Regions from separate parts of the Mesorhizobium sp. M7A.F.Ca.US.011.01.1.1 genome, predicted to be linked through region 1. Evidence: riboswitches for the same ligand, from Rfam matches in the RefSeq annotation. Region 1 holds a riboswitch; the other holds the start of a gene.
The links. A riboswitch is a leader RNA that binds a small molecule or an ion and turns the genes downstream of it on or off. The one in region 1 is predicted to bind cobalamin.
Positions count from the first base shown of each region.

Region 2: it holds a riboswitch for cobalamin, as region 1 does, so the genes downstream of both, EOA13_RS01375 (ABC transporter ATP-binding protein) here and bluB (5,6-dimethylbenzimidazole synthase) in region 1, are expected to answer to the same signal.

Region 1 is NZ_RZRT01000004.1:65,595-71,250, forward strand. Features, by position in the region: gene EOA13_RS07130 (pirin family protein) at 1-441, opposite strand, end outside; gene EOA13_RS07135 (DUF2277 domain-containing protein) at 481-747, opposite strand; gene EOA13_RS07140 (exodeoxyribonuclease VII small subunit) at 859-1,110, opposite strand; gene EOA13_RS07145 (histone deacetylase family protein) at 1,114-2,040, opposite strand; cobalamin riboswitch at 2,162-2,342, shown strand; partial or broken gene bluB (5,6-dimethylbenzimidazole synthase) at 2,452-3,069, shown strand; gene EOA13_RS07155 (hypothetical protein) at 3,192-4,175, opposite strand; gene EOA13_RS07160 (TetR/AcrR family transcriptional regulator) at 4,531-5,139, opposite strand; gene EOA13_RS07165 (MFS transporter) at 5,261-5,656, shown strand, end outside.
Region 2 is NZ_RZRT01000001.1:278,813-284,468, forward strand. Features, by position in the region: gene EOA13_RS01365 (iron ABC transporter permease) at 1-770, opposite strand, end outside; gene EOA13_RS01370 (ABC transporter substrate-binding protein) at 906-1,853, opposite strand; gene EOA13_RS01375 (ABC transporter ATP-binding protein) at 1,903-2,691, opposite strand; cobalamin riboswitch at 2,856-3,063, opposite strand; partial or broken gene EOA13_RS01380 (AraC family transcriptional regulator) at 3,359-4,185, shown strand; gene EOA13_RS01385 (alanine racemase) at 4,190-5,335, opposite strand; gene EOA13_RS01390 (D-arabinono-1,4-lactone oxidase) at 5,335-5,656, opposite strand, start outside.

The DNA of each region.
Region 1 (5,656 bases):
CTCTTCCTTGTCGTCCGGCAGCGCCAGCCATGTCTGCAGGCCGGATACCGACATCGGCGCGCCACGCAGTTCCTCCGGCGTACGCTCCGAATGGACGATGCCGCGGCCGGCGGTCATCAAATTCACGTCGCCGGGCTGAATGACCATTTCGGTGCCGAGTGAATCGCGATGCCGGATCTTGCCGTCGAACAGATAGGTGACCGTCGACAGGCCGATATGCGGATGCGGACGGACGTCGAGCGCCTGGCCGGCGCGCAGGATCGCCGGGCCCATGCGGTCGAAGAAGATGAAAGGCCCGACCAGCCGCCTTTTTGCCGTCGGCAGGGCGCGGCGCACCTGAAAACCACCGATGTCCTTGGCGTTCGGGATGACCATCAATTCGATCTGATCGCTGGCGAAGGCATCGCCTGCCTCAGGGTCTTTCCCGGGGAAGAAGCTCATGGACTCTCCTTGTCGGTGGTCGAAGGCCGCCTGGCCGCATCAGGCAAAGCGGATGGCTGCCTTTGCCCGCAGCTTGGCCGCCACCTCTTCGCGATTACGCGGATGGTGATGGGTTTCCAGGGAATCGAGCAGTTCGCGCGCCGAGGCCGCGATGGCTTCGACGGCATGGTCGAAGGCGTGCTGGTTCTGCTTCGAGGGTCGCGTGGTTCCGCTCAGCTTGCGGACGAACTGAAGAGCCGCGTCGCGCACCTCGTCATTGGTTGCCGGCGGATCAAAATTGAACAGGGTCTTGATGTTTCTGCACATCGCTTCCGTATCTCCTCTTGTCCTTGAGCTGTTTCAAGCGGAACGAGTTATATCCTCGATCATGATCATGTCCAAAAACCGGTGATGCGAGGCCATCGTTCGGACCGGGCCTCAATCCGCGTCGAGTGGCTCCGTTCCGACCGGCTTGCCGTCTCGCGACAGCCTGATCTTCTCGACCTTGTCCTCGGCGGCCTTCAGCAGCCGGTCGCAATGCGCCTTCAGCGCCTCACCACGCTCATAGATCCTGATCGACTGGTCGAGCGGCACGTCGCCACGCTCCAGATCATCGACGATCTTCTCCAGCGCATCGAGTGCCTGCTCGAAGCTCATCGCCTTGACGTCTTCGTTGGTCTCATCGGCCATCATTCATCCTTTCATCAGTCGCCCGACATGGGCGGCGACCGAAAATGCCAATCCCTGCAGATCGTAGCCGCCCTCGAGCAGGCTGACGAGCCGGTTGCCGCTGTGGCGTGCCGCGCGCTGCATCAGCTGCCCGGTCGCCCAATCGAAATCATCCTCGGTCAGATTGATCTCGGCCAGCGGATCGCGGTGGTGCGCGTCGAACCCCGCCGAAATGATAATCAGGTCGGGCGCGAAATTGTCGAGCGCGGGCAGGACGCGCGACAGGAAGGCATCGCGAAACACTTCGCTGCCGGTCTGCGGCGCCAGCGGTGCGTTGACGATGTTGCCGGCGCCCGTTTCGGTCTTCGCTCCGGTGCCGGGATAAAGCGGCATCTGGTGGGTCGAGCAATAGAGCACCGACGGATCGTCCCAGAAAATATCCTGCGTGCCATTGCCGTGATGCACGTCCCAGTCGACGACGGCAACGCGCTCGACACCGTGTTTCTTCTGCGCATAACGCGCCGCGATCGCCGCCGTGTTGAACAGGCAAAAGCCCATCGCCGTGGTCTTTTCGGCATGATGGCCGGGCGGCCGGGCGGCCACGAAGACGTTGTCGGCGCGACCCGAAAAGACATCATCGACGGCGGCGTTGGCGGCGCCGATCGCGGTGATCGCCGCTTGCCAGCTCTTCGGGCTGGCAGTGGTGTCGGCATCGATGCGGGCAATCCCCTCGTCGGGGATGGCGGCGCGCACGCGGGCGACGAAATCGGCGGGATGCGCGTAGAGGATGGTGGCCTCGTCGCCTTCGGGCGCCTGGATACGATCGAGCCCGGCAAAGGCTTCGTCGTCGAGCACGCGCTCGATGGCGCGTAAGCGGTCGGGCCGCTCGGGATGTCCGGGCGGCGTGAGATGCTCGAGGAAGATCGGATGGGTGTAGAGACGGGTGGTCATCGTCCTAATCTAGTGACCCGGATCGACAAAGGCCATGCACGGGCGGCCGATGACTGGGGAAAATCGCGACTGCGTCCATTCGCGTCGCCGCAGGCATTGGCCCCGCGGGCGCTTCGGCGTAAGGTCCCTGGTACTGCCTGGTGCCCGCCGCAAGCGGGAGAATCGGGAACACGGTTGAATTCCGTGGCGTGCCCAACGCTGTGAGGGGGACCGCGCCGGTAAATGCCACTGTCGATGACGGGAAGGCACCGGACGCGGGTTGATCCCGAGCCAGAAGACCGGCCTGGCAGGCATTGTCATCCGCGTGGTCAGGCGGATGGCATTGAGCGACGTGCGTCTACTTGGACGCACAAAGTACGCTCTGTCAGTTTTGAATCTGCAATCGCAAGGGGACAAGCGATGCCGGAACACATGACCGCTGCCATTGACGATGGATTTGACCAGGATGCGCGCGATGCGGTCTATCGCGCCATGTTCACGCGGCGCGACGTGCGCAGCCATTTCCTGCCCACCGCGATCGATGACGACGTGCTGGCACGGCTGCTGCTTGCCGCCCATCACGCGCCATCGGTCGGCTTCATGCAGCCATGGAATTTCATTGTCATTCGCGACGTCAAACGACGGGCGGAGGTGCGCGACCTGTTCCTGGCCGCGCGCGAGCAGGAACTGCCGGCGATCGAGGCGGAAAAACAGGCGCTCTATCGCAAGCTAAAGCTGGAAGGCATCTGCGAGAGCGCGCTCAACATCTGCATCACCTGCGACCGGCAGCGCTCGAAGGGTTCGCCGCTGGGACGCTGGCACAATCCGGAGATGGATCTCTACAGCACGGTCTGCGCGGTGCAGAATTTCTGGCTGGCCGCGCGTGCCGAGGGTGTTGGTGTCGGCTGGGTCAGCATCATCGAGGCTGAGGCGCTGAAGCGGCTGTTGGCCATTCCGGACCACGTAACGCCGATCGCCTATCTCTGCGTCGGCCGTGTTTCCGAGTTCGCTCCCAAACCGGACCTTGAAACGCATGGCTGGGGACGGCGGCTGCCGCTGCCGGAGCTGATCATGAGCGAGACCTTTTCCGGGCAAGGCGAGACACAGCTCAAATCCACCGTGGCGCGCCTCAACACCGTTTCTGCCGCACCAGACACCACCCGCCCAGCCGATCAGGGTGTGGCGCCGGCCGTATCCCAGCGCGAACCGCCGAAGGAGGCGAGCGCCTTGTCCTTGAGCTCCCTGAACTTCGACGATGCCTCGGCCAGCCGGGCGTCCCAAGCCGGATCGGGCACCTGGCCCGCGATGGTCTTGAAATAGACCTGCATCAGGCAGGCGATGGCGAAAGGCTCGATGAACGCCGCCTTGAATGCCCAGGCGAAGACGATGGCGAGCACAAAAGCCCAGCCGGCGAGTTGGCCAGGCATCAGGAACAGAATCGCACCGGCAGGCGCCAGCATGATCAGAAAGATGATGAACGACATGCCCCACATGATGACCGCCGGCCAGACGGCGTTCTTGACCATGACCTTGCCGTTCTGGGCATAGAGCACGACGCCTTGGCGCGCCGTCTCGAAGGGCGAGGCTGAATTGATGCGGATGTTGTAGCCGAGGATGATCTCGTCGACATAGGTCAGCGACAGACGGATCACCGTGTTGATGAAGGAGACCAGGCCGCTCAGGCCTGGTATCGGCAGGAAGGCGGCGATACCGCCGAGCAGGCCGGTGATGGCACGGATGGCACCCTTGACGAGTTGGTCGACGACGAAAAGGATGTTGGCTTCGGCAAAACGCTGGGTGACGACATCCCTGGCGTAGGCGATCTGGTCCTGACCGCCGGGAATGTCGCGGCCGTCGATCAGATGAACCATGACGGCGATGTGGCCGGCCTTGACGATATAGAGGATGTATTCGCGGATCCAGTAGACCGCGATCGAGACGATGCCGAACCCGACCACGCCGCCCCACAGGGCAAAGGACATGGGCCCGTCGGGATCGGTGGAGATATGCCCGACACCATAGCCGACCGAGGCACCGGTGCCGGTCGCCATGATGTAGGCCAACGTGATGCCGAAATAGACGATCATGCGAAAGACGATGAACGGCCAGGTCCGCATCATGATGGACACCGACCTGCCTATATCGAAATCCCACATGCCCCGAATCTCCGCCTCAGAGATGATGGCAGAGGATGAACTCAACCCGGCGATTGTCAATTGCCGGCCCTGGCGCCACAGTGCAACGAACTCGGGTTAACGGTTTCCTTCGGAGCCCGCCGGCGCGTTGGCTGACGGAGCATTAGACGAAAAACCCGCCTGTGCGGCGGGTCACTGGCGCAAATCAGCACCATAGGCAAATATGTACCATAGCTGAGGTCACCCAGTCAAAAAAAAATTCCTATCGCGAGAAGCTACCGGCACAAAAGCTGCCAACACCGCCGAACTGGCTGCCGCCAGGCCTTTTGTTAAGCTAAGTTCGGAGCCCTGCCTGGCACCACGCCCGGTGGGAACTTCAATTCGACTGCGGGTCCGGCTTCTTGAGCAGGCCTTCGAGCAGTTGCTTGAACGCCGTCACCACCTTCTTCGACGTCGCTTCGGGGTCGGTCGAATTGGCGATCCGTTGCGCCGCCTGGCTGCTCGCTCCGTTGATCAGTCGCGAGGCCGTTTCGGGGTCGAGGCTGGAGACAACGACCCCCTCCTCCTGCAGCGCGGTCAGATGGTCGGTCATTGAAGCGATGCACGCACTGGCATTCGGCCATTGCGCTGGATCCCCCAGCACGGCCGGGCCATCGCGGAACATGATGCGCTGGATTTCCGGCTCCAGCGCCATCTCGATATAGGTGGAGCACTCGTCGACGAAATGTTGCCAACGGGTCGGCGCTCTCGACGCAACCTCATTGATGCGCGCCGCCATCTCGCCGTCAATCTGGGCTATGACCGCCTGCAACAGCCCCTTCTTGTCGCCGAAATGATGATAGAGCGCGCCGCGCGTCAGCCCGGCCGAAGCGGTGAAATCATCCATCGAGGCTTCCGCATAGCCTGTTGTGCCAAAGGCGTGGCGGGCCGCCGCGATCAGCTTGGCGCGCGTCTCGGCGATCATCTCCTTGCGGGGTTTGTGCATGTGTCCTGGACCTATTCACATACGCTTCGTATGCCAATTGACATACGCGGCGTATGCTCTATCTAATAATCATACGCTCCGTATGTAATTGTCCAATTGTCCTTTGTCGAGGAACCAACCGATGCAAAATCCCTATGCGGAAATCTTTCGTGCCCCCGGCGCCAAGGGCTTTGCGGCCGCCGGCTTCCTAGCGCGCCTGCCGATCGCCATGGCTCCCATCGGCATCGTGGCGATGCTGTCGCAGGCGCGCGGCGAATATTGGCTGGCTGGAGCCGTCTCGGCGACATACGCGCTGGCCAACGCCTTCGTCGCGCCGCAAATATCGAGACTGGTGGACCGCCTGGGCCAGACACGAATCGTCGTGCCCACCACCATCATCGCGGTGCTGGCTTTCGCCGTCCTCATAGCGGCGGCCAACCAGGACTGGCCGGTGTGGACGCTGTTCGTGTCGGCACTCCTGGCCGCCGCCATGCCAAGCATACCTGCGATGGTGCGGGCGCGCTGGACAGAGATTTTC
Region 2 (5,656 bases), on a different contig from region 1:
AAGCCGATGACGCCGGCGACCGAGACCAGGATCGCCGTCGAGAAGGCGGCGACGAGAAAGGTCATCCTTCGCATCCGCGCCACCGGCACGCCCAGGCTTTCGGCGGCGTTTTCGCCGGCCAGGAAGGCATCGAGCCGGCGGTGGTTCCACAGCGCGTAAGCCAGAATGGTGCCTGCTCCCAGCGCGCCCAGCCAGATATTATCCCAGCGCGCCAGGCCAAGGCCGCCCATGGTCCAGAACAGCACAGAGTGGGCGGCGCGCTGATCGCCGGCAAAGACAAGATAGTTGGTCAAGGCGGTGAACATGAAGGAGACGGCAAGGCCGGCAAGGATCAGCCGCTCCGGGCCTTGCCCCCTCACCCGCGCCACCAGCAGCAGCACGACGCCGGCAGCCAATATGCCGCCGGTGAAGGCCGCGACCGGCAATGTCCAGATGCCGAAACTGTCGCCGAAGACGGTGATAACGGAAACCGCACCCGCGGCGGCGCCCGACGACAGGCCGAACAGGAACGGGTCGGCAAGGTCGTTGCGGGTCACCGTCTGCAGCAGCGCACCGACGACGCCGAGACCGGCGCCGACGCAGATGGCCAGGATCGTTCGCGGCAGCCGCAGGTCGACGACGATCTTGCCGACCGGCCCGGCCACGTCGTGCCCGCTGAAGCCGACTGCACGGCCAAGTGCTGCAACAACGTCGGTCAGCGGGATCAGCGTCGAGCCGTAGGCGATCGACAGCAAAGCGAGAGCGGCGATCGCCGCCGCTCCCACCATCATGGCCAGTGCAAATGCCGGATGACGCAAACCTGGAAATGCGTCGTGTCTGTCAGGACGCGTGCGACGCACTTCCAGGATCTTTTGTTCATGCATGTCGTTGCCCCAAAACCGCTGCGCACTTTTGGGCGACAGGCATCAAAACGCTTCCGGATGCATGGCCTTGGCGAGCTTGTCGATGGCTTCGATGTTGGCCGGTCCCGGCGTCAGTTCGGCATAGCGCAGGGCGACGAAGCGCTCGTTCTTGACCGCGTCCGTCTCCTTCATGGCTGGATGCGCCTTCAGGAAATCGAGCAGTTTCCTGTAGCCGCCGCCGTCCTGGTAATCGAGCAGGATGAGAAATTGCGGATTGCGCGACGCCACCGTTTCCCAGTCCGTGTTGCCCCAGCTGGTGTCCATGTCGGCCATGATGTTGTCGCCGCCGGCGGCTGATATCATGGCGCTGGGGATGGCGAACTTGCCTGCGGTGAACGGCTTGTCCTCGCCGGAATCATAGAGGAACACCCGCGTTCCCTTGGCGCTGCCGACCTTGGCGGTGATGTCGGCGAGCCGCGTCTTCCAGCCGGAGACAAGCTTTTCAGCCTCTGTCTCCTTGCCGAAGATCTTGCCCAGGTTCTCGACGTCGCCATAGAGCAGGTCCATCGAGGCGGCGGGGCGGCTCTTGTCGAGATGGACGCAGCTTTCCGTCAGCACCAGCGTCTTGATGCCGTGCGGAGCAAGCGTGTCGGGCGTCACTTCACCACCCGGCTTCATGCCATAATACCAGCCGGCGAAGAAAAAATCGGGCTCGACCGCGACGAGGTTTTCGAGCGTCGGATATTTCGGCGCCAGTTCCGGGATCGAGCCCTGCTCGGCCTTGAACTCAGGACCGACCTTGTACCATCCGGTGATGCCGGTCAGGCCGACGATCGACGGCTGCAGTTTCAGCGCGAAAGCCATCTCGGCCATGTTGAGATCCTGGATGACGGCGCGCTTCGGCGGCGCATCGAAGGTCAGCGGCTTGCCGCAGCTGTCGACCGTGACCGGGAAGGCCAGGGCTGTCGAAGCCAGCAGCGAGAAGACAAGCGAAAAGGCTAGGCGTTTCACGGGTTTGCTCCTTGTGGATGGGATTGGGTCGACTACGAAATGGCTTCAATCACGACGGCGGCGCGGCACGGTTCGGCACATCGAACACCGTCAGTTCGCGGTCTTCGGTCGGATGGCGCAGACGCAGCACATCGATGCCGAAAATCTCGCGGATCAGCTTTTGGGTCAGCGCTTCGCGCGGTGCGGCGAGCGCTTGCAGACGGGCATGGTTCATCACCGCCACCCTGGTGGCGAACGGTGCCACCAGCGCCAGATCGTGCAGCACCGCGATCACCGTCATCTCGAAGCCTGCCACGAGGTCGAGCAGTTCGCCGCGGGCGCGCGGGTCGAGATGGTTGGTCGGCTCGTCGAGGAACAGGATCTTTGGCTGCTGGGCGATGGCGCGGGCCAGTTGGGCGCGCTGGCGCTCGCCGCCCGACAGCGAGCCGATGGTGCGGCCAAGCAGCGGCAGCAGGCCGGTCCGGCGCAGCGCATCGACGACAATGTCACGCTCCTCGCTCCTGCGCCGTAGCCGAGCGTGCGGGACCCGGCCCAGCTCGACATAGTCGATCACTGCCAGCCGCGGATCGGGCTGGTCGGTCTGGCCGACCACGGCGATATGCAGTGCCCGCTCGGCGGCCGAGATCCTGTCCAGCCGGCGCCCGCCAAGCTTCACCTCGCCTGAGCTCGGTCGCAGCATGCCCGACAGCATGCGCAACAGCGTCGTCTTGCCGGCGCCGTTGGGACCAATGATGGCGAGGCGATCGCCAGCGGCCACCGACAGGCTGACCGCCTGGACCAGATCCCGCCCATTCGCCATGGCGCTGAGGTCACGGGCTTCGAGAAGCGCTACGGGCATCGGCTGCTGTCCGCCGGCTTGCCGGGATGGCAAAGCGTGCACACGATGATGCGATGATCGATAGAGCCGTCCAACTTTCCGTCACTTTCCAAAACTGGCGACGGAAGGAAGCTGGCGAAGCGGCCGACAAGACCGGGATTCGCGTTTCCTCCCGGCACACCCCGTCCGGTCAACTCAGTGATGGCAGGTCTCCTGGCTCGCGGGTCGTTGCGCCATCCTGCCTTCCCAGCCTTGCCGGCCAGTGGCATTCACGGATTTTGCTCGCCGCTTACAGTTGCGGGGGCAGCCACGGCCTCGACCCCTGGGGATCTCACCGTGTTCCCTTTTCACCCCTCGCCTTTCGACTCGGGGACCATCACCGCTTCAGCGTAGATTTCCCCCAATCGCTTCGCAATGGATTTCTCGGACGGAGTGGTGGGCCGGCTAGGGGAAACATGCATTTCACGCTCTCGATATGTAATAACATTACGCATTTAGAGGATGCCGCCTGGCGCTGTCAAGCGAAGCCCGCCGAATTTGGCTCGTCGGCGGCAAGGGGGCGCTCGACCGCTGTGCCATATCGGTGTGCGACTGTGACGGGATCGGTTCGATTGCGCGGGATGCGCAATTTCGATCAAACTGGCCGCGCCAGGAACGGCAGGATGATCTGGCCGATGCGAGGAGCAAAATGAACCCGACCGAGAAAGCGCTGTGGTTCGTCGAAAGTCATCTGCCGGAGGCTGTTGCACTCGACGATGTCGCGCAAAGCAGCGGCGTGTCGCGTTTTCATGTGACGCGGGCTTTCGGCGCTGCCACAGGCCGCTCGGTGATGGGCTACATGCGCTCACGCCGGCTGACCGAGGCGGCGCGCAAGCTGGCCAGCGGGGCGCCCGACATCCTCAGCGTCGCGCTCGACGCCGGCTACAACTCGCATGAGGCGTTCACCCGGGCCTTCCGCGATCAGTTCGGCACCACGCCGGAACTGGTGCGCGCGCAAGGCACACTCGACAAGCTCGACCTCGTGGAGCCGATCCTGATGGACCAGTCCTTCCTCACCAATCTCGAACCGCCGCGTTCGAGACCAGCCGGCCGTTCCTGATCGCCGGCCTCGGCGAGCGCTACAGCTGCGAAACCAGCGCCGCCATCCCGATGCAGTGGCAGCGCTTCGGCCCCTATATCGGCAACATTCCGGCCGGCGACGTCGCCTATGGCGTCTGCGTCAACGGCGACGATGGCGGCAATTTCGACTACATCGCCGGCGTCGAAGTGTCTGATTTTTCCGACCTGCCCAAGGAATTCAGCCGGGTGCGGGTGCCGGCGCAGAAATATGCGATCTTTGCCCACCGCGAACACATCTCGACCATTCGCCGGACGGTCAACACGATCTGGAACAAATGGCTGCCGGCTTCCGGCCACGAGATATCGGATGCGCCGGAATTCGAACGCTACGGCCCTGAGTTCGACCCACGCAGCGGCAATGGCGGGCTGGAGATCTGGATACCGGTGAAGGCGTAGTCGGTCAGGCCATCGGCAGCGCCGGCCAGCGATCGACTATCCCGCCGCCGGAAAACACCGCGATCGACCCGAACTGCTGCAGCACGGCTTCGCTCTGCGTCGGGCGCAGGAAGGCGTAGTCGCCGGGCCTTGCGGTCGCGTCGGCGGGCAAGCCCATGAACTGCTGATTGGAGGACAGGCCGAGCAGCCCGTTCGCCTTCATGCCTTCGGGAAAGACCGGCTTGGCCATCCACTTGCCGCCATAGAGATAGCAGCCCTTGCGCGGAAACCGGCCGAGCGCCTGCAGCAGTCGGGTGACCGCCGGTGGACCGGGCAGCATCGGCTCGACCATTTTCAGCATCGGCGTGGCGATGAAGGCCGCCGGCTGGAAGCCGTCGAGGCCTGGCGTATCGAAATCACTGGGCAGCACAAAGGCCGAGCCCATCGAAACCTCGTTGGCCATGCCGCCATGATGAAGCAGCGCGGTCTTGCTGCCGCCGATGTTCAGGATACGGCGCTGGTCGGCGCCGAGACAGGCGACGAACGCCGCGGCCTGCGCCGACGCCTTGGCCAATGCCTTTGCCGGTCCGCCGAAAAGGCCGGGAATGAGCGGCGCATGCGCCTCGTAGGCCATGACGCCTTCGCAATGCAGCCGTTTGTGGGGTGGCAACGCGCTCAAGGCCTTCGACAAGGCTTCGGGATCAGCAAAGCCACCGCGATGCAGCCCGACATCGATCTCGAAAGCAATACGCAGTTCGATGTCGAGCTCGTCAGCGAGCGCGCCATATTCCGCCAGTCTCTCCACGCTGTCGATCAGCCAGCAGACACGTGACCAGTCAACATTACCCTTCACCAGCGCAGCCCTCGCCGCACCGATCGGCATCGGCTTGCCGTAGAGCAGATCGGCATCCGGAAACGCCTTCAGCACCGCCTCGCTGATCGGCGGGGGGAAGGTCATGAAGCGCTCACTGCCAAGCGCCTTGCCGATATACGCAAGCAGCGGCAGGCAGGCGAGCGATTTGTCGACCAGCCGCACGGCCAGGCCGGGATCGAGCCTGTCTTTCACCAGGGCAATGTTGCCGTCCAGCCGGTCGCGATCGAGCAGCAGGCAGGGTTGGAAGATGCCGGCTTCCTTCAGCGCATCCGAGAGGGTGGAAAAATAGGTGCTCATCATTCGATGCCGAACAGGCCGGCCATGTATGGCGAGACGAAGCGGTTTTGCGGATCGATGTCGCGGCGCACCGCCATGGCATCGTCCCAGCGCGGGTAGAGCTTTTTCAGCTCCGCCGCCTTCAGGCTGTGCATCTTGCCCCAATGCGGCCGGCCGCCATATCTGCGGAAGATCGGCTCTGCCGCCCGCATGAACGGCAACGGATCGTTCGCGGCATCATGGTGGATGGCGATGGAGCAGGTCAGCCTGTTGTAGAATGGCGAAAGCCAGAACTGGTCCGGCGCGACCGAGCGCACCTCCATCGGGAAATAGACCTCGGGA